Regions from separate parts of the Streptomyces sp. NPDC006294 genome, predicted to be linked through region 3. Evidence: riboswitches for the same ligand, from Rfam matches in the RefSeq annotation. Region 3 holds a riboswitch; each other region holds the start of a gene.

What was found. Region 3 has a riboswitch for cyclic di-AMP ahead of ACFYOP_RS27265 (M23 family metallopeptidase). Riboswitches for the same ligand answer to the same signal wherever they lie in the genome.
Region 1: it holds a riboswitch for cyclic di-AMP, as region 3 does, so the genes downstream of both, ACFYOP_RS25585 (transglycosylase family protein) here and ACFYOP_RS27265 (M23 family metallopeptidase) in region 3, are expected to answer to the same signal.
Region 2: it holds a riboswitch for cyclic di-AMP, as region 3 does, so the genes downstream of both, ACFYOP_RS23610 (NlpC/P60 family protein) here and ACFYOP_RS27265 (M23 family metallopeptidase) in region 3, are expected to answer to the same signal.
Region 4: it holds a riboswitch for cyclic di-AMP, as region 3 does, so the genes downstream of both, ACFYOP_RS21740 (C40 family peptidase) here and ACFYOP_RS27265 (M23 family metallopeptidase) in region 3, are expected to answer to the same signal.

The regions. Positions count from the first base shown of each region.
Region 1 covers NZ_JBIAHV010000015.1:58,652-62,634, reverse strand. The annotation lists gene eno (phosphopyruvate hydratase) at 1-1,156, opposite strand, end outside; gene ACFYOP_RS25585 (transglycosylase family protein) at 1,474-2,160, opposite strand; cyclic di-AMP (ydaO/yuaA leader) riboswitch at 2,167-2,353, opposite strand; gene ACFYOP_RS25580 (transglycosylase family protein) at 2,624-3,556, opposite strand; gene ACFYOP_RS25575 (cytochrome P450) at 3,763-3,983, opposite strand, start outside.
Region 2 covers NZ_JBIAHV010000013.1:125,658-129,640, forward strand. The annotation lists gene pcrA (DNA helicase PcrA) at 1-1,163, opposite strand, end outside; cyclic di-AMP (ydaO/yuaA leader) riboswitch at 1,417-1,609, shown strand; gene ACFYOP_RS23610 (NlpC/P60 family protein) at 1,611-2,789, shown strand; gene ACFYOP_RS23615 (hypothetical protein) at 2,851-3,204, opposite strand; gene ACFYOP_RS23620 (NlpC/P60 family protein) at 3,549-3,983, shown strand, end outside.
Region 3 covers NZ_JBIAHV010000017.1:76,817-80,799, forward strand. The annotation lists gene ACFYOP_RS27260 (GntR family transcriptional regulator) at 1-547, opposite strand, end outside; gene ACFYOP_RS27265 (M23 family metallopeptidase) at 783-1,565, opposite strand; cyclic di-AMP (ydaO/yuaA leader) riboswitch at 1,578-1,740, opposite strand; gene ACFYOP_RS27270 (pitrilysin family protein) at 1,981-3,348, opposite strand; gene ACFYOP_RS27275 (pitrilysin family protein) at 3,366-3,983, opposite strand, start outside.
Region 4 covers NZ_JBIAHV010000011.1:292,495-296,477, forward strand. The annotation lists gene ACFYOP_RS21720 (TetR/AcrR family transcriptional regulator) at 1-266, opposite strand, end outside; gene ACFYOP_RS21725 (ABC transporter permease) at 368-1,357, shown strand; partial or broken gene ACFYOP_RS21730 (ClpP family protease) at 1,442-1,861, shown strand; partial or broken gene ACFYOP_RS21735 (hypothetical protein) at 1,869-2,183, shown strand; cyclic di-AMP (ydaO/yuaA leader) riboswitch at 2,520-2,682, shown strand; gene ACFYOP_RS21740 (C40 family peptidase) at 2,686-3,162, shown strand; gene ACFYOP_RS21745 (LysE family translocator) at 3,195-3,824, opposite strand.

The sequences.
Region 1 (3,983 bases), on a different contig from region 3:
GGCCGCAGTTGGTGGCGACGGCCAGGTCGGCGATGGTGACGTCCTCGGTCTCGCCGGAGCGGTGGGACATCATGCACTTGAAGCCGCTGCGCTGGGCGAGCTCGACGGCGTCGAGGGTCTCGGTCAGCGAGCCGATCTGGTTGACCTTGACGAGCAGCGCGTTCGCGGCGTTCTCGTCGATGCCGCGGGCCAGGCGCTCCGGGTTGGTGACGAAGAGGTCGTCGCCGACGATCTGGACCTTGGTGCCCAGCTTCTCGGTGAGGACCTTCCAGCCGTCCCAGTCGTCCTCGAACAGCGGGTCCTCGATGGAGACCAGCGGGTACGAGGCGGCGAGCTCCTCGTAGTACTCGGTCATCTCGGCGGCCGAGCGGGACTTGCCCTCGAACTCGTAGGAGCCGTCCTTGTAGAACTCGGACGCGGCGACGTCGAGCGCGAGCGCGATGTCCTTGCCCGGGGTGTAGCCGGCCTCCTTGACGGCCTCGAGGATGAGGTCGAGGGCGGCGCGGTTGGAGTCGAGGTTCGGCGCGAAGCCGCCCTCGTCGCCGAGGCCGGTGGACAGGCCCTTCTGCTTCAGGACCTTCTTGAGGGTGTGGTAGACCTCGGTGCCCCAGCGCAGCGCCTCGGAGAACGACTCGGCGCCGATCGGCGCGATCATGAACTCCTGGATGTCCACGTTGGAGTCGGCGTGCGAGCCGCCGTTCAGGATGTTCATCATCGGAACGGGCAGCAGGTGCGCGTTCGGGCCGCCAAGGTAGCGGAAGAGCGGCAGGTCGGAGGCCTCGGAGGCGGCGTGCGCGACGGCGAGGGAGACGCCGAGGATGGCGTTGGCGCCGAGCGAGGACTTGTCCGGGGTGGCGTCCAGGTCGAACATCGCCTGGTCGATCAGGCGCTGTTCGGTGGCGTCGTAGCCGACGAGCTCCGGGCCGATCTGCTCGATGACGGCGAGGACGGCCTTCTCGACGCCCTTGCCCTGGTAGCGGTTCTGGTCACCGTCGCGGAGCTCGAGAGCCTCGAACGCACCGGTGGAGGCGCCGGACGGAACTGCAGCACGACCCGTGCTGCCGTCGTCGAGGCCAACCTCGACCTCGACCGTGGGGTTGCCTCGGGAGTCCAGGATTTCCCGGGCTACGACGACGTCGATGGACGGCACGAGCATCTCCTTCTGGGATGTGACGCGAGAAAAGTGCAGAGGTCTGCTTGGCCTTGCGGCAAGAGCCTAACCGCCCCGGCGGCAAAGGCCCGGCCGATGCCCGCCCCCTGGGACGAAAAAGGGCATCAAGCCCCTTGTGACCGGACAAACAGGATGGTTCCTACCAGCGGGTAACCCGCTTCCTCCGGCAGACCCCGACCCCTCGACGGAACGGGCCCCGGCCCGGCGCGTACGGGGGAAGGCGCGCCGGACCGGGGTGCTCGGGTCCCGTTCGACAGACGGGCGCCTCCCACGACCGCCGGACCGTGGGAGGCAGGGGCGGGTCAGCGCAGGTGGAGCTGCTGGCCCGGGTAAATCACGTCGGCGTCCTCGACGATGTCCTTGTTCAGCTCGAACAGCTTCTCCCAGCCGCCCTCGACCTTCTCGGCCTGCGCGATCTTGCCGAGGGTGTCGCCGGCCTCGACCTTGTACTCGCCGTCACCCTTCTTGAAGCCCTTGGCCTTCGGAGCGGCGGCGGGCCGCTCGGCCTTCGGGGCCGGGGCGGGGGCCTCGGTGCGCTCGGAGCGCGTGGTGGGCGCCTCGGAGCGCTCCTGGGACGGCTGCGCGGGCGCGGCCTCGGCGGAGCCGCCGCCGTAGGAGGCGCTGGACAGGCCGACGCCGCAGCTCGGCCAGGCGCCCTTGCCCTGGCCGGCCAGGACCTTCTCGGCTATCTCGATCTGCTGGACCTTGGACGCCTGGTCGGCGGTCGAGGCGTACGCGGTGCCGCCGTACGCGGCCCAGGTGGAGGCGGAGAACTGCAGACCGCCGTAGTAGCCGTTGCCCGTGTTGATGGACCAGTTGCCGCCGGACTCGCACTGGGCGACGGCGTCCCACTCGGAAGCGGTGGCGGCGGAGGCGGAGGTCGCGCCGAGAACCGGGGCGGCGATGGCGGCGCCGGCGACACCGGCGAGCGCGACGAGACGGGTGACCTTCGACGGACGACGGTGCTTGGCCTTGCCGGAAGAACGCAGCATGGAACTTCTCCTCACCGACGCCTACGAGGTGAGCTGTCGGGTTCGGGCCTGTGAGTTGCCCGGCCGTACGTCCGTGGGACGTACGGGCTTCACCCCCAGCCGGCTCCGGTCCGCCGGATCTCTCGATCCGGGCGAACGGCCCCGGCGCTTACCTTGGGTCCCCCGCTCCTGCCTTCGGCGCTCTGAGCGACGACTGTTCCCCCCGACCGACGGCAGGATTCGGCGTATCGGTCGACGGTGCCCGCGGTGGCGAGCGGTTCAGACCGTAGACACAGGACTCCCCGATGTTCAAAGTCGAACATCGGGGAGAAAACGCCCGAACCGACCACCCGAAGATGTCCGTTTTCGCAGGTGAGGGGCGGAGTGGCCGAATTCGTGGGGCGTTGCACCCCAGTTGGGGCGAAGAGACCCTTGTCTCACTCGAACGAAGCGGACATAAGCCCATGAACCGCCGCGTGAACTAGCCCTGACCCAGGCTCAGGTCGAGGCTCTGACCGGGCAGGATGAGGTCCGGGTCGGATCCGACCGTCTTCTCGTTCGCCTCGTAGAGGGCCGGCCACCCGCCGGGCACCTCTTCCGCGGCGGCGATGTCGCACAGATTGTCGCCGGGCTGAACGGTGTACGAGCCCGGGGCGGTTGCCCCGACGTCACCCTTGCGGCCCGCGCCGTCACCCCGTGAGGCATGGCGGCCGTCCTCGCGTACGCCCTCCGAACCGCCCGTGGCGGACTCGTCGCCCGGCGCACCGCGGTGCTTGCCGGTGCCGGTCGGCGTCTCGCCGGACGGGGCCGCCCCGGTGGCGTCGTCCGTGGGCGCCGTGCGGGTGTCGCCCCCGGTCGCCGGCCGGTCGGTCGCGTCGCCGGAGGGCGTGCCCGCGTCACGGGTGTCCGGCGCGCCGGAGCCGCCCGTGGGGTCCGAGTCGTCCGCCGAGCCCTCGGCGGGCTTGTCGCCCGCCGGGCCGGTCGGCTCGCGGACGTCGAGCGGGTCGTCGGGAGAATCGGAAGCGTCGGGCGACGGCTCGCCGTCCGGCGCGTCGCTCTGCTTCGGCAGCGGCAGGATGCCCGGGTCGACGCCGGTGTCGGTGCCGTCGTCCTGGAGCCCGGCGAGCGGACCGCAGGCGGGCCAGGCGCCGGGACCCTGGGCGGCGAGGACCTTCTCCGCGACCGCTATCTGCTGCGAGCGGCTCGCGAGGTCGGCGCTCGGCGCGTAGGCGGTGCCGCCGTACGCGGCCCAGGTCTCCTGCGAGAACTGCAGCCCGCCGTAGTAGCCGTTGCCGAAGTCGGCGCTCCACGCCCCGCCGCTCTCGCACTCCGCGACGCGGTCCCAGGTGCCGGCGTCGGCCGCGGACGCCGAGCCCGCGCCGAGCAGCGGGATCGCGATGGCCGAACCGGTCACCCCTGCCGCGACGATGAGGGCCGGAGCCTGGCGGGGTCGGCGGTGTCGTCCGTTCCCGGAGAGCATGCGGTTGCCTTTCGCGTGACAGCTGAGAATCCTGCGGCCTGCTGATGCCTGCCGAGTGACGGTGAACGTAGTCGCATTCGAACGTGAGTCACAAGTCGATGCAGCGGAGATCACGTGAAAGTCACAGACTTGACGCAGCGTCAGTTTGTTTGCACCGTGAACTCAACGGGCAGAGTGCGCAATCCGCGCATGATGAGCCCCCCACGCCACCGCAAATCGGCCGGATCCCCCGCAAGCCGCAAGTCCGGCATTCTGCGGAGCAGGGTGGCCAGCGCGGTCTGCCCCTCGAGCCGGGCGAGCGGGGCGCCGAGGCAGTAGTGGATGCCGTGGCCGTACCCCAGATGCTGGTTGTCGGTCCGGG
Region 2 (3,983 bases), on a different contig from region 3:
ACGTAGCCGGTGATCTGGGCGCCCTCGCCCGCGTTGGTCCACAGGTTCTTGGGCCGGCGGGACTCGTTGCGCTCGATGACGGCGTTGGCGGCGGACAGGATCGTCTGGGTGGAGCGGTAGTTCTGCTCCAGCAGGATCGTCGTCGCGTCCGGGTAGTCCTCCTCGAACTGGAGGATGTTGCGGATGGTCGCGCCGCGGAAGGCGTAGATCGACTGGTCGGCGTCGCCGACGACGCAGAGCTCGGCCGGGTCCAGGTCCTCGTAACCGGTCCCCACCAGCTCGCGCACGAGCGTGTACTGCGCGTGGTTGGTGTCCTGGTACTCGTCGACGAGGACGTGCCGGAAGCGGCGGCGGTAGTGCTCGGCGACGTCCGGGAACGCCTGGAGGAGATGGACCGTCGTCATGATGATGTCGTCGAAGTCCAGGGCGTTGGCCTCGCGCAGCCGCGCCTGATACATCCGGTACGCCTCTGCGAGCGTCTTCTCGAAGCCGTCCTGAGCCTGGTCGGCGAAGGTCTCCTCGTCGATCAGCTCGTTCTTCAGGTTCGAGATCTTGGCGCTGAAGGACTTCGGCGGGAACTTCTTCGGGTCGAGGTCCAGATCGCGGCAGACGAGCGACATCAGCCGCTTCGAGTCGGCGGCGTCGTAGATCGAGAACGACGAGGTGAAGCCCAGCTTCTTGGACTCGCGGCGCAGGATGCGCACGCACGCGCTGTGGAAGGTCATGACCCACATGGCGTTGGCACGCGGGCCCACCAGCTGCTCGACGCGCTCCTTCATCTCGCCGGCGGCCTTGTTGGTGAAGGTGATCGCCAGTATCTGGCCGGGGTGCACATGGCGGGTCCCGAGCAGATGCGCGATGCGGTGCGTGAGCACCCGCGTCTTGCCGGAGCCGGCGCCGGCCACGATGAGCAGGGGTGACCCTGTGTGCACGACAGCGGCGCGCTGCTGTTCGTTCAGCCCGTCGAGGAGCGCGGCGGGGTCCACGACAGGGCGCGGCGCGCCGTCGCGGTAGTACCCGTCGCGGGCCGGGGGCACGTCGAAGGCGCCCTGGAAGAGGTCGTCCGGGATCTGCTCCGGAGCCGAGTCCTCGGGCGGCGGCGGATGCTCGTCCGCTTGGGGCTGGAGGTCCGCCAGGAAGCTGTCGTCAAAGAGGCTGCTCATCGCTTAACGAGTCTAGGCTGCCCCACCGACAACCGTGGCCGCACGCCGAACACCGGCAGCGGGCGACGGTGGGTGACGGCGCGATTCCGCCAGGCGACGAAGCCGCCTCCGGGAGCTGGCACGGGATCATGCGCCGAAAAAGGTCACGAAAATGTATCGGACATATCGAACATCAACCTTCACAGCGGCTGCACGAGTTGGCTAGCGTGCTCGACCAGGCGGCCCGCACCCCTCCCGGCGAACCACGCCGAACGGGCGGCCTGCGCCGAATCCGGCCTCCGGCAACGGAGTTCGGAACCGGGGACCCACCCTCCCGACACCGTCCTCGACGCGGGAGGACCCAGTACCACCGGGGTGAATCGGACCGCGCGCCACTCGGTCCGTAGGGCACCTTCCGTTCGCCCGAACCCGACAGCTAACCCGGTAGGCGGTCCACGGAAGAAGGAGATGCCGGCCTTGGCGTCGCATCGCAAGCCCCGCAGCCGAAGCACCAAACCGTCCTCCGCCGTCGGATTCACCACGGCAGCCCTCGCGGGTGTGACCCTGCTCTCCACGCAGAGCGCGACCGCCGCGCCCGCCGAGCCGAAGCCCAGCATCGAAGAGGTGCAGAAGAAGGTCGACGACCTGTACCGGCAGGCCAGCAGCGCCACGCAGGAGTACAACAAGGCGAAGGAAGCCACCGCGGACAAGCGCCAAGAGGTGGACCGGCTCCTCGACGAGGCGGCCAAGCGCACCGAGAAGCTGAACGAGTCCCGCCGCGAGCTCGGCAACTACGCGGCCGCGCAGTACCGCACCGGTTCCGTCACGCCCACCGCCGCGCTGATGTTCGCGGACAGCCCGCAGGCGTACTTCGACCAGACGCAGCTGATGGACCGGATGACGGCCCAGCAGCGCACCGCGGTCACCGAGTACGAGACCGAGCGGGCCGCGGCGGCCAAGCAGCGCACGGCGGCGACGAAGCGTCTCGAGTCCCTCACGGACTCCCAGGAGGCGCTGCGCACCAGCAAGCAGACGGTGCAGACCAAGCTCGCGGAGGCGCGCACCCTGCTGTCGACGCTGACGGCGGAGGAGAAGGCACGGCTCGCCGCGATCGAGCGGAAGAAGGAGGAGGAGGCCCGCCGCAAGGCCGAGGCGAAGGCCGCGGCCGAGGCCGCCGCCAGGGCGGAGGCCGAGCGGCAGGCCCGGGAGCGCGAGACGGCCCCGAGCACGGACCCCGGCACGACCGACCCGGGAACGGACACCGGTACGGGCACCGGCACGGACGACGGCACCTACGCGGCGAAGGCCGACAAGGTGCTGGCCTTCGCCCGCGCCCAGATCGGCAAGCCGTACGTGTGGGGAGCGACGGGCCCGAGCTCGTACGACTGCTCCGGCCTCACCGCGGCCGCCTGGAAGGCGGCCGGGGTGGACCTGCCGCGCACCACCTGGGACCAGGTGAAGGTCGGCACCCGCGTCGCGACGGCGGATCTGCTCCCCGGCGACCTGGTCTTCTTCTACGACGACATCAGCCACGTCGGGATCTACATCGGCGACGGCAAGATGATCCACGCCCCCAAGCCGGGCACGAACGTGCGCGAGGAGTCCATCTTCTACATGCCGATCTACGGCAGCGTCCGCCCCGCCTGACCGCGTTCGCACGAGTGCCCGGGCGGTCGAGCCGCCCGGGCGCCGGCATGTCCCGCCCGGATCAGGTCCAGAGGGTGGCGATGAAGACGTTGACCATGGTCAGGCCGCCGACCGCGCCGAACAGCGCCTTGTCGACCTTCTCCTCGTCCCGCTTGACGTAGACGAGGCCGAGGATCACCACCAGGACCGCCAGCTTGACGCCGATCTTGAGGTTGTTCACCGTCTGGTCGTCCGCCTGGTTCAGACCCACCAGCGCCACGCCCGTGACCAGCATGGTCAGCGCGCCGTGCAGCATCGCCGGGTTGAAGCGGGCCGTGCCCTCCCCCATCGCCTTCATCTGGGTCAGGAATCCGCCCAGCAGCGAGGCGATACCGATGATGTGCAGGGCGACGAAGACATTGATGAGTACGTCCATGGCCGGAGCCTAACCCTCCCCATACCACCGCCCGTCGGGCAGGTGTGCCCGCTCCGCCGCATCGGTCGGCAGGCCACGGCAATGCGGAACCGCGACGCCCCCGGGACGGTCGGCAACCGGTCCCAAGTGTCCATCTTCGATACTTTGCGGTCCTTCCGTCCCGTCCCCGTGACCGCGGCGTCTAGCGTCCTGCCCCAGGTGGCCGACTCCCCGCCAGCCGTCGTACAGCCGGACGGCACTCGGCCGCCACCGCCGGGATGTCCGGCGGCGGGCCGCTCCCCTGTGCGGCCCGCCGCCGGACGCGAACGGCGGGCAGCGATCGACGGAAGGACGTGGAAGCCCTCGTGGCAGCCCACCGGAAACCAAGGCCGCGCCTGTTCAGCGGGCCGGCCGCCCGTACCGCGGTCACCCTCGCCCTCGCCGGCGTGGCGACCGGCACCGCATTCGAGGGCACGGTCCAGGCCGAGCCCCGCCTCACCCCCGCTCAGGTCAAGAGCCGGGTCGACAGGCTGTACCGGGAGGCAGAGGCCGCCACCGAGAAGTACAACGGCGCCAAGGAGCAGACGGCGAGCGCCCGCAGGTCGCTCGACGCGCTGCGCGACGAGGCCGCGCGCAGGACCGAGCGGCTCAACGCCTCCCGCAACGCCCTCGGTTCGATCGCCACCGCCCAGTACCGCGACGGCGGCATGGACCCCGGACTGCGCCTCGCCCTCACCTCCGACCCACAGGACTATCTGGAGCGCGCCGCCCGCGCCGAACGGGTCGGCGCCCGGCAGGCC
Region 3 (3,983 bases):
CGCGCGCCACGGCGTCGACGATCGCGCCGCGCTCGGCCCACGCCTCGACCGGCGCGGCCGGCTGCTCCACCGCGTACATCCAGGCGATCTTGTGCCGCAGCTGGGTGAGCAGCGCGGTCAGTCCCGGGCTGCCGCAGGACTGGGCGAGCGTCTCGTGGAACCAGTTGCCGAGGGAGCGCAGATCCTCGCCCTGGCCCCGGCGCGCCCTCTCCTGCCCCAGCCTGACCAGGCCGCGAAGCACCTTCAGGTGCGCCTCCGTGCGGCGCTGCGCGGCGCGGGCCGCCCCCAGGGGCTCCAGCAGCATGCGGACCTCGAGGAGGTCGGCGGCCTCCTGCTCCGTGGGCTCGGCGACGCACGCGCCCGCGTGCCGCCGGGTGACGACGAACCCCTCCGACTCCAGGGTGCGCAGCGCCTCGCGCACCGGGACCCGGGAGACCCCGTAGCGGCGGGCGAGCTGCTCCTCGGTGAGCCGGCTGCCGCGTTCGAAGACACCGGAGACGATGTCGTCGCGGATCGCCGTGCATACCGAGTGCGCGGGAATACGCATGACCGAACCTCCGCCTTGATCCGAGCGAAACGCAGCCGTTGGACGTGTCTTCCCGTGACTCTATTGCAATGTGCGCCGTTTTCCGACGGCGGCCGGAAAACCATGGAAATCTCTTGGCACGCACGGCAATCACGGAATGGCGGAAACGGCACGGAATAGGCCGAAGGCCCCCGGCGGGGGGCCGGGGGCCTTGCGAGCGGGTGCGACGGGCCGGCCGCACGGGGGGGCGCCGGGGTCAGACGGCGACGCCGTGCGAGCGCAGATAGGCGACCGGGTCGATGTCGGAGCCGTACTCGGCCGTGGTCCGCGCCTCGAAGTGCAGGTGCGGCCCTGTCGAGTTGCCGGTCGAGCCGGAGAGGCCGATCTGCTGGCCGGGCGTGACCTGCTGGCCGGCGAAGACGCCGATCGACGACAGGTGGCCGTACTGCGTGTAGGTGCCGTCGTTCATCCGGATCACGACGCTGTTGCCGTACGCGCCGTCCCAGCCGGCCTCGACGACGGTGCCGGAGCCCACGGCCACGACGGAACTGCCGGACGGGGCGCGGAAGTCGACGCCGGAGTGGGAGCCGGAGGACCACAGGGCGCCGCCGGTCTTGTAGCCGGTGGTCACGAAGGAGCCGGCGATGGGGAGCTGGAAGGAGTTCAGCCGCCTGCGCTCGGCCTCACGGGCGGCGCGCTCCTCGGCCTCGCGGGCCTCCTTGGCGCGCGCCTCCGCCTTGCGCTTGGCCTCCGCCGCGGCCTTCTCCCGCGCACGGGCCTGGGCGGCGGCCTCCTCGGCCTCCTGCTTCTGCGCGGCGGCCTGGTCGGCTATCTCGTCGGCGAGCGAGCCCATGGTGATGATCTGGGTGAGGCCGGTGTCCTCGACGGAGAGGGCGGCAGCGTCTGCGGCGAGAGCCGGGGAGGCGAGGGTTCCGACGACGCCGGTGGTGGCGAGTGCGGCGGCGCCGGCCAGTTTCGCGCTCCTGCGCGTCAGGCGGCTCTGGGCACGATGCTTCCCGGTGGCACGGGTGAACGCCATGGAGAGGCTGATCCTTTCCTTCCTTCTCGCCTACCGGGTTAGCTGACGGGTTCGGAGCAGGAAGGTCTCCTACGGGCGCCTCCGCTCGGGCGAAGGCGTCCGATTCACCCCAGGGACTGATTGGGTCCCCGGCTCCCCAGGCTCGCGCCTGACGGGGACTCGGCGATGACTGCCCGACGCCGCGGGCGCGACGATCTTCAGACGAACAGCCGGACCGACGCTAGGCATCTCGTCCGTCAATCGCCAAACCAACAGCCCGTTTTGTAGCGCATGCCACAGGGCAGACAGACAACCTCTCCCGCAAAACGGGCATACGACGGAACCCCGGCAAACGCTCCGAAGCCGGGGTTCCACTTGTCCGCGCCTGACAGGCGATCCGCCGCTTTCCGCCTTCTGCCCGATCGGCGGCTTCCGTTCAGCCCGTGACAACCGTCACTTCGCCGATGCCGAGCGCCTTGACGGGCTCGGCGATCTGCGACGCGTCGCCGACGAGCACCGTGACCAGCCGGTCCACCGGGAAGGCGTTGACCACGGCCGCGGTCGCCTCCACCGTGCCGGTCTCCGCCAGCCGTACGTACAACTGGGCCTGGTAGTCGTCCGGGAGGTGCTGCTCGACCTGGTCGGCCAGGGTGCCCGCGACGGAGGCCGCCGTCTCGTACTTCAGCGGGGCGACGCCCACCAGGTTCTGCACGGCGACGTCACGTTCGGCGTCGGTGAGGCCCTCGGCCGCGAGCGTACGGAGCACCTTCCACAGGTCCTCCAGCGCGGGGCCGGTGTTGGGCGTGTCCACGGAGCCGCTGATGGCGAGCATGGCCGCGCCCGAGCCGTCCGGCGCGGAGAGCAGCACCTGGCCGAAGGCCCGTACGCCGTAGGTGTAGCCCTTCTCCTCGCGCAGCACGCGGTCGAGGCGGGAGGTGAGGGTGCCGCCGAGGCAGTACGTGCCGAGCACCTGGGCGGGCCAGACGCGGTCGTGGCGGTCCGCCCCGACCCGGCCGATGAGCACCTGGGTCTGCACGGCCCCGGGACGGTCCACGACGATCACGCGGCCGGTGTCGTCGGCGGTGATCGCGGGCACCGGGTGCGGCGCGGCCTTGTCGCCCGTCCAGGTGCCCAGCGAGTCGCCGAGCACGGCGTCCAGGTCGACGCCGGTGAGGTCGCCGACGATCACGGCGGTCGCCGTCGCGGGGCGCACATGGGCCTCGAAGAAGGCGCGCACGGCCGCGGCGTCGATCCGGGCCACCGTCTCCTCGGTGCCCTGGCGGGGGCGCGAGACGCGCAGCGCGGCCGGGAAGAGCTCCTTGGAGAGCTGCTTGGCGGCGCGGCGGCCCGGGTTCGCCGTCTCGTGCGGGATCTCGTCGAGGCGGTTGCGGACCAGCCGCTCGACCTCGCTCTCCGCGAAGGCGGGGGTCCGCAGCGCCTCGGCGAGCAGACCCAGCGCCTTGGGGAGCCGGGAGACCGGGACCTCCAGCGACACCCGGACGCCGGGGTGGTCGGCGTGGGCGTCCAGAGTGGCGCCGCAGCGCTCCAGTTCGGCGGCGAACTCCTCCGCGGAGTGCTGGTCGGTGCCCTCCGACAAGGCGCGCGCCATGATCGTGGCGACGCCGTCGAGGCCCTCGGGCTCGGCGTCCAGCGGGGCATCGAGGCAGACCTCGACCGCCACGACCTGCTGGCCGGGCCGGTGGCAGCGCAGCACCGTCAGGCCGTTGTCGAGCGTGCCGCGCTCGGGGGCCGGGAAGGCCCAGGGCCGGGCGGTGCCCGGAGCCGGCTGCGGGTGGAAGTCCATGGTCACGGCAGCGTCGCTCACTGGTCCGTCCCTTCGTGCTCGTGTCCGTCGGCCGCTTCGGTCTCTTCCGCGGCGACAGGTTCGTAGACCAGCACCGCCCTGTTCTCGGGGTGCAGGCGCTCCTTCGCGACCGCCCGCACCTCCTCCGCGGTGATGTCGAGCACCCGCGTGACGGCGCTGAGCGCCAGCTGCGGGTCGCCGAACAGCACCGCGTAGCGGCAGAGTTCGTCGGCGCGGCCCGACACCGTGCCGAGCCGGTCCAGCCACTCGCGCTCCAGCTGGGCCTGGGCCCGCTCCATCTCCTCCTCCGTCGGACCCTCGGCCGCGAAGCGCGCCAGCTCCTCGTCGACGGCCGACTCGATCCCGGGGACCTCGACGCCGCCGGAGGTCTTGACGTCCAGCCAGCCCATCGACGGGGCGCCGGCCAGCCGCAGCAGGCCGAACCCGGCCGCGACGGCGGTCCGGTCGCGGCGCACCAGGCGGTTGTGGAGCCGGGAGGACTCCCCGCCGCCGAGGACGGTCAGCGCCAGGTCCGCGGCGTCGCACTCGCGGGTGCCGTCGTGCGGCAGACGGTAGGCGGCCATCAGGGCGCGGGCCGGGACCTCTTCGACGACCTCCTCGCGCAGCTGGGCGCC
Region 4 (3,983 bases), on a different contig from region 3:
AGCACGTCTGGCGTGGGGGGCGGTGTGGTCCGCGCCGCCTCCTCGAAGGCCGAGCGGATGCTGCCGAACGCCTCGTCGGCGATGGCCGCGATCAGCTCCTCCTTGCTGCGGAAGTACCGGTACACCGCCCCGGCCGACAGTCCCGACTCACGGAGGATGTCCTGCATGGACGTGGCGTGGAAGCCGTTGCGGGAGACGCAGCGGGCGGCGCCGTCGAGGATCTGGCGGCGACGTGCGTCGAGGTGTTCCTGGGATACGCGAGCCATGGGCCAAAAGTAAAACGAACATTCATTCTTGACAAGCTCGGATCGCGGCGGGACAGTGGCGACAAGATAAAACGAACGATCCTTCTCTTCAGGGGGTTCCCATGTCCGCTGCACCTCACCGCCGCGTGATCGCGGTGATGGTCCTGGTCCCGGTCGTGGCGGCGCTGGCCCTGTGGGCCTTCGCCTGGCCGGCCGCCAGGACCGCGCCGCGCAACCTGCCCATCGGCGTCGCGGGCCCCACCGCGGCCGCGGGTCAGCTCGAGCAGCGCTTCGAAGAGCGCGGCGGCGCCTTCGACGTCCACCGCTACGAGGACGAGGCCGCCGCCAGGACCGCGATCGAGGACCGGGTCGTATACGGGGCCGTGGTCGCCGCGCCCGAGGGCCCGAAGCTGCTGATCGCCACCGGAGGCGGCCCCGCCGTCGCCCAGCTGCTGGAGCAGGCGGTGACGGCGCAGGCCCCGCCGGGCGCCGAGGTGCGGGTGACGGACCTCGCGCCCCTCCCGGCCGGCGACCCGCGGGGCAGCGCGCTCCCCGCGAGCGTCCTGCCGCTGGTCCTCGGCGGCGTCGCGGCCGGCGCGCTGGTGACCCTGCTGGGCCTGCGCGGCACCCGGGCCGCCGGTGCGCTCGCCGGCGCGGCCGTCCTGGTCGGCATCACCGCCACGGCGATCGCCCACAGCTGGCTCGGCGTGCTCGACGGCGGCTGGTGGGCGGAGGCGGGCGCGCTGAGCCTCACGGTCGCCGCGGTCGGCGCACCCGTCGCCGGGCTGGCCGCCCTGCTCGGCACGCCGGGCATCGGGGCCGGAGCCCTGGTGATGGTGCTGCTCGGCAACCCGTTCTCCGGCGCGTCGTCCGCACCGGAACTGCTCCCCGGGCCGGTCGGGGACCTCGGCCAGTGGCTGCCGCCGGGCGCGGGCGCGACACTGATGCGCTCGGTGGCGTACTTCGACGGCAGCGGCGGGGCCGCGGCACTGCTGACGCTGTCCGTATGGGCGGCCCTGGGCCTGACCGCGGTACTCGTCGCCCACCGCCGCTCCCCGGCCCCGGCCCCGGCGGGTGCGTCACCCCGCCCCTCCGCCGTCCCGGCCGCCTGACCCCGCGAACGGGCCGCGCGTCCCCGCTGTAGCGGACGGGGACGCGCGGTCTTCTGCTGTGCGGTCGCGGAGAGTCCTGGCCGCGGCGGATCGCTGAGCGCCATGGCCACCGTTTACGACACGATGCAGGTGATCACCTGCGACGTGGCGACCACCCGCCTCGGCCGGGCCGCCTCGGTCGCGACCGCGCTGCTCGCCGCCGGTGCGCCGGGGAAGCGGATGGCGCTGCCGGGTGCCCGCGTCGTGATGCAGCAGCCCTCGTACCAGGAGCCGTTGCGCGGACAGCCGTCCGATCTGGAGATCCACGCCGCCGAGTTGCTGCGGCTGCGCGAACAACTGGCCGGGATGCTCGTGCGCCACACCGGACAGACTCCGGGGCGTATCGCCGGCGACCTGGAGCGGGACAAGGTGTTCGACGCGTCGGCGGCCAGCGAGTACGGCCTGATCGATCACGTCATCGCCTCCCGCAGGAGCTCGGCCGCGCCCTCCCCCGCCGGGAGGTGAGCCGGGCATGCTGCCGCCCGAACTGCCACCGCTGCCCGCTCTCACGCGCGCCGAGGCCGAGTTCGTCGACTTTTACCTCGAAGTCCTCGACCTGGTCGGCCGGACAACCCGGCCCGCTCCCCCCACCCCTACTCGGCCCTGCGCGCCGCGCAGGCGCTGGTCGGGCGGGGGCGGGCGCACTCAAGGAGGCCCTGACGCTCATGCGCGTACGGGCGAGAGCGAGGTGTACACGCACACGCACACGCTCACCGAGGCGTTGCGCGTACCCGACGGTGAGCGCAGGGCGAAACGGGTGACCGTGCCGCCGGTTTCGAGAAGTTGACGGTCGCTCTGCTGCCGCCAACCGCCGCCCGGCCAGCGGCATTCGTCGCCCGTTCGGTGGAGCTTCGCCGAAGTTGTTGCCTCTCGTGCGACTTGCGCCACGCGGCCACCGATCTGGCGCAGTCGACTGCTTCGCCGCTGGTACGACCATGTTTCCGGGTCACGGGAAAAGCGGCCCGACAGTCCTGCCCACCCGAAAGGGCCAGTCGTGATCAGCTTCACAAAAGCCGTTTCAACTCGGAAACCGGACATGGGTGGGTAACGATCCGTGGGACGACAAGCCCCCGTCACCTCGACGGGGCGGTCCGGGCGGACGCTGAGTCCTGCCGCCGCGCCGGACGTCTGGTCGACGGAAGTGCATCGGCAGGAGTGGAGGACCCGAGCAGTACGGCGTGACCGGCTCCCGGACACGCCTTGGGGTGAAGCCGCTTCGGCGGCCGGGCGTCTTCGCCGGTCCGAACCCGACAGGTCACCCTTCACAGGCGGCTGACGAAGGGTTGCGCATGACTGCGCAGATTCATCTCCCGCTCCTCTTCTCCCGGGCGGGCGCCGTATCGGCACTGACGATCGCCGCCGTGGGCGGCACACTCCTCGCCCCGGGCGGCGCCACGCCGGCCCACGCGATCAGCAGCCACGCGAGCAAGGCGCTCAAGGTGGCGGCGTCGAAGCAGGGATCGCCGTACCGGTACGGCGCCACGGGCCCCAACCGCTTCGACTGCTCCGGGCTGACGCTCTACTCGTACCAGAAGGCCGGGAAGATACTGCCCCGGACCGCACAGCAGCAGTACAACCGGACCCGGCACATCTCCGCCTCCGACCGCCGGCACGGTGACCTGGTGTTCTTCCATTCCGGCGGTGCCGTGTACCACGTGGGGATCTACGCCGGGAACGGCAGGATCTGGCACTCGCCGAAGACCGGGGACGTGGTCCGCCTGGCCAAGATCTGGACGCGGAGCGTCAAGTACGGCCGGGTGCGCTGACACCCCGGCAGTTCCCTCGCGGTGGCGCGCTGTCAGTGCGCCGTCGACTGGACCAGCAGCGTCGCGCCGAGCACGGTCAGCGCACCGCCGGACGCGCCCTCGACGGCGCGGGCGGTGCGCGGCCTGCGCAGCCACCGGCCGAGCCGGTCGACCAGCAGCGCCACTACCGGGAACCAGATCAGCGCCAGCAGCACGACGATGCCCGCCAGCAGCAGGGTGCGCGGCAGCACCGCGGCGCCGTCGGGAACGAACTGCGGAAGCAGGCTCAGAAAGAGCACCGGCGCCTTCGGGTTGAGCACGTTGGTGAGGAAGCCCTGCCGCAGGCCCCGTCCGACGCCGCTCACGGTCGCGCCCTCGAGCTCGGGGGCGTCCGGCCGCGCACGGAGCGCGGTCCGCAGCGCGCGGACGCCCAGGTACAGCACGTACGCGCCGCCGGCGATCTGCAGCGTCCGGTACAGCAGGGGCACCGTCGCGAGGAGGGCCGCGAGCCCCGCGACGGCCAGCGCCGTGTGGACGAGCAGACCGGCCGCGACGCCCACCGCGCAGGCGACGCCGGCGTGCCGCGAGGTGATCGCGTTGCGTACGACGACGGTGAAGTCCGCTCCGGGCATGGCGACCATGCCCGCGGCGACCCCGAGGAAGGCGATCAGCTGTACGTCCATGGCCCCAGACTGGACCGTCCGGGGCCTTAACGAGTACGTGCAATCCTTGCAGGCAGGTCTGAAGCAACGCTTAACCTCCGCTTTTCAGTTGGGATGATGAGACGTCGCTGGTCGTCAGCTTTCGGGTAGGGGACGCGGTTTCGGTGCTTGGGCATGGTG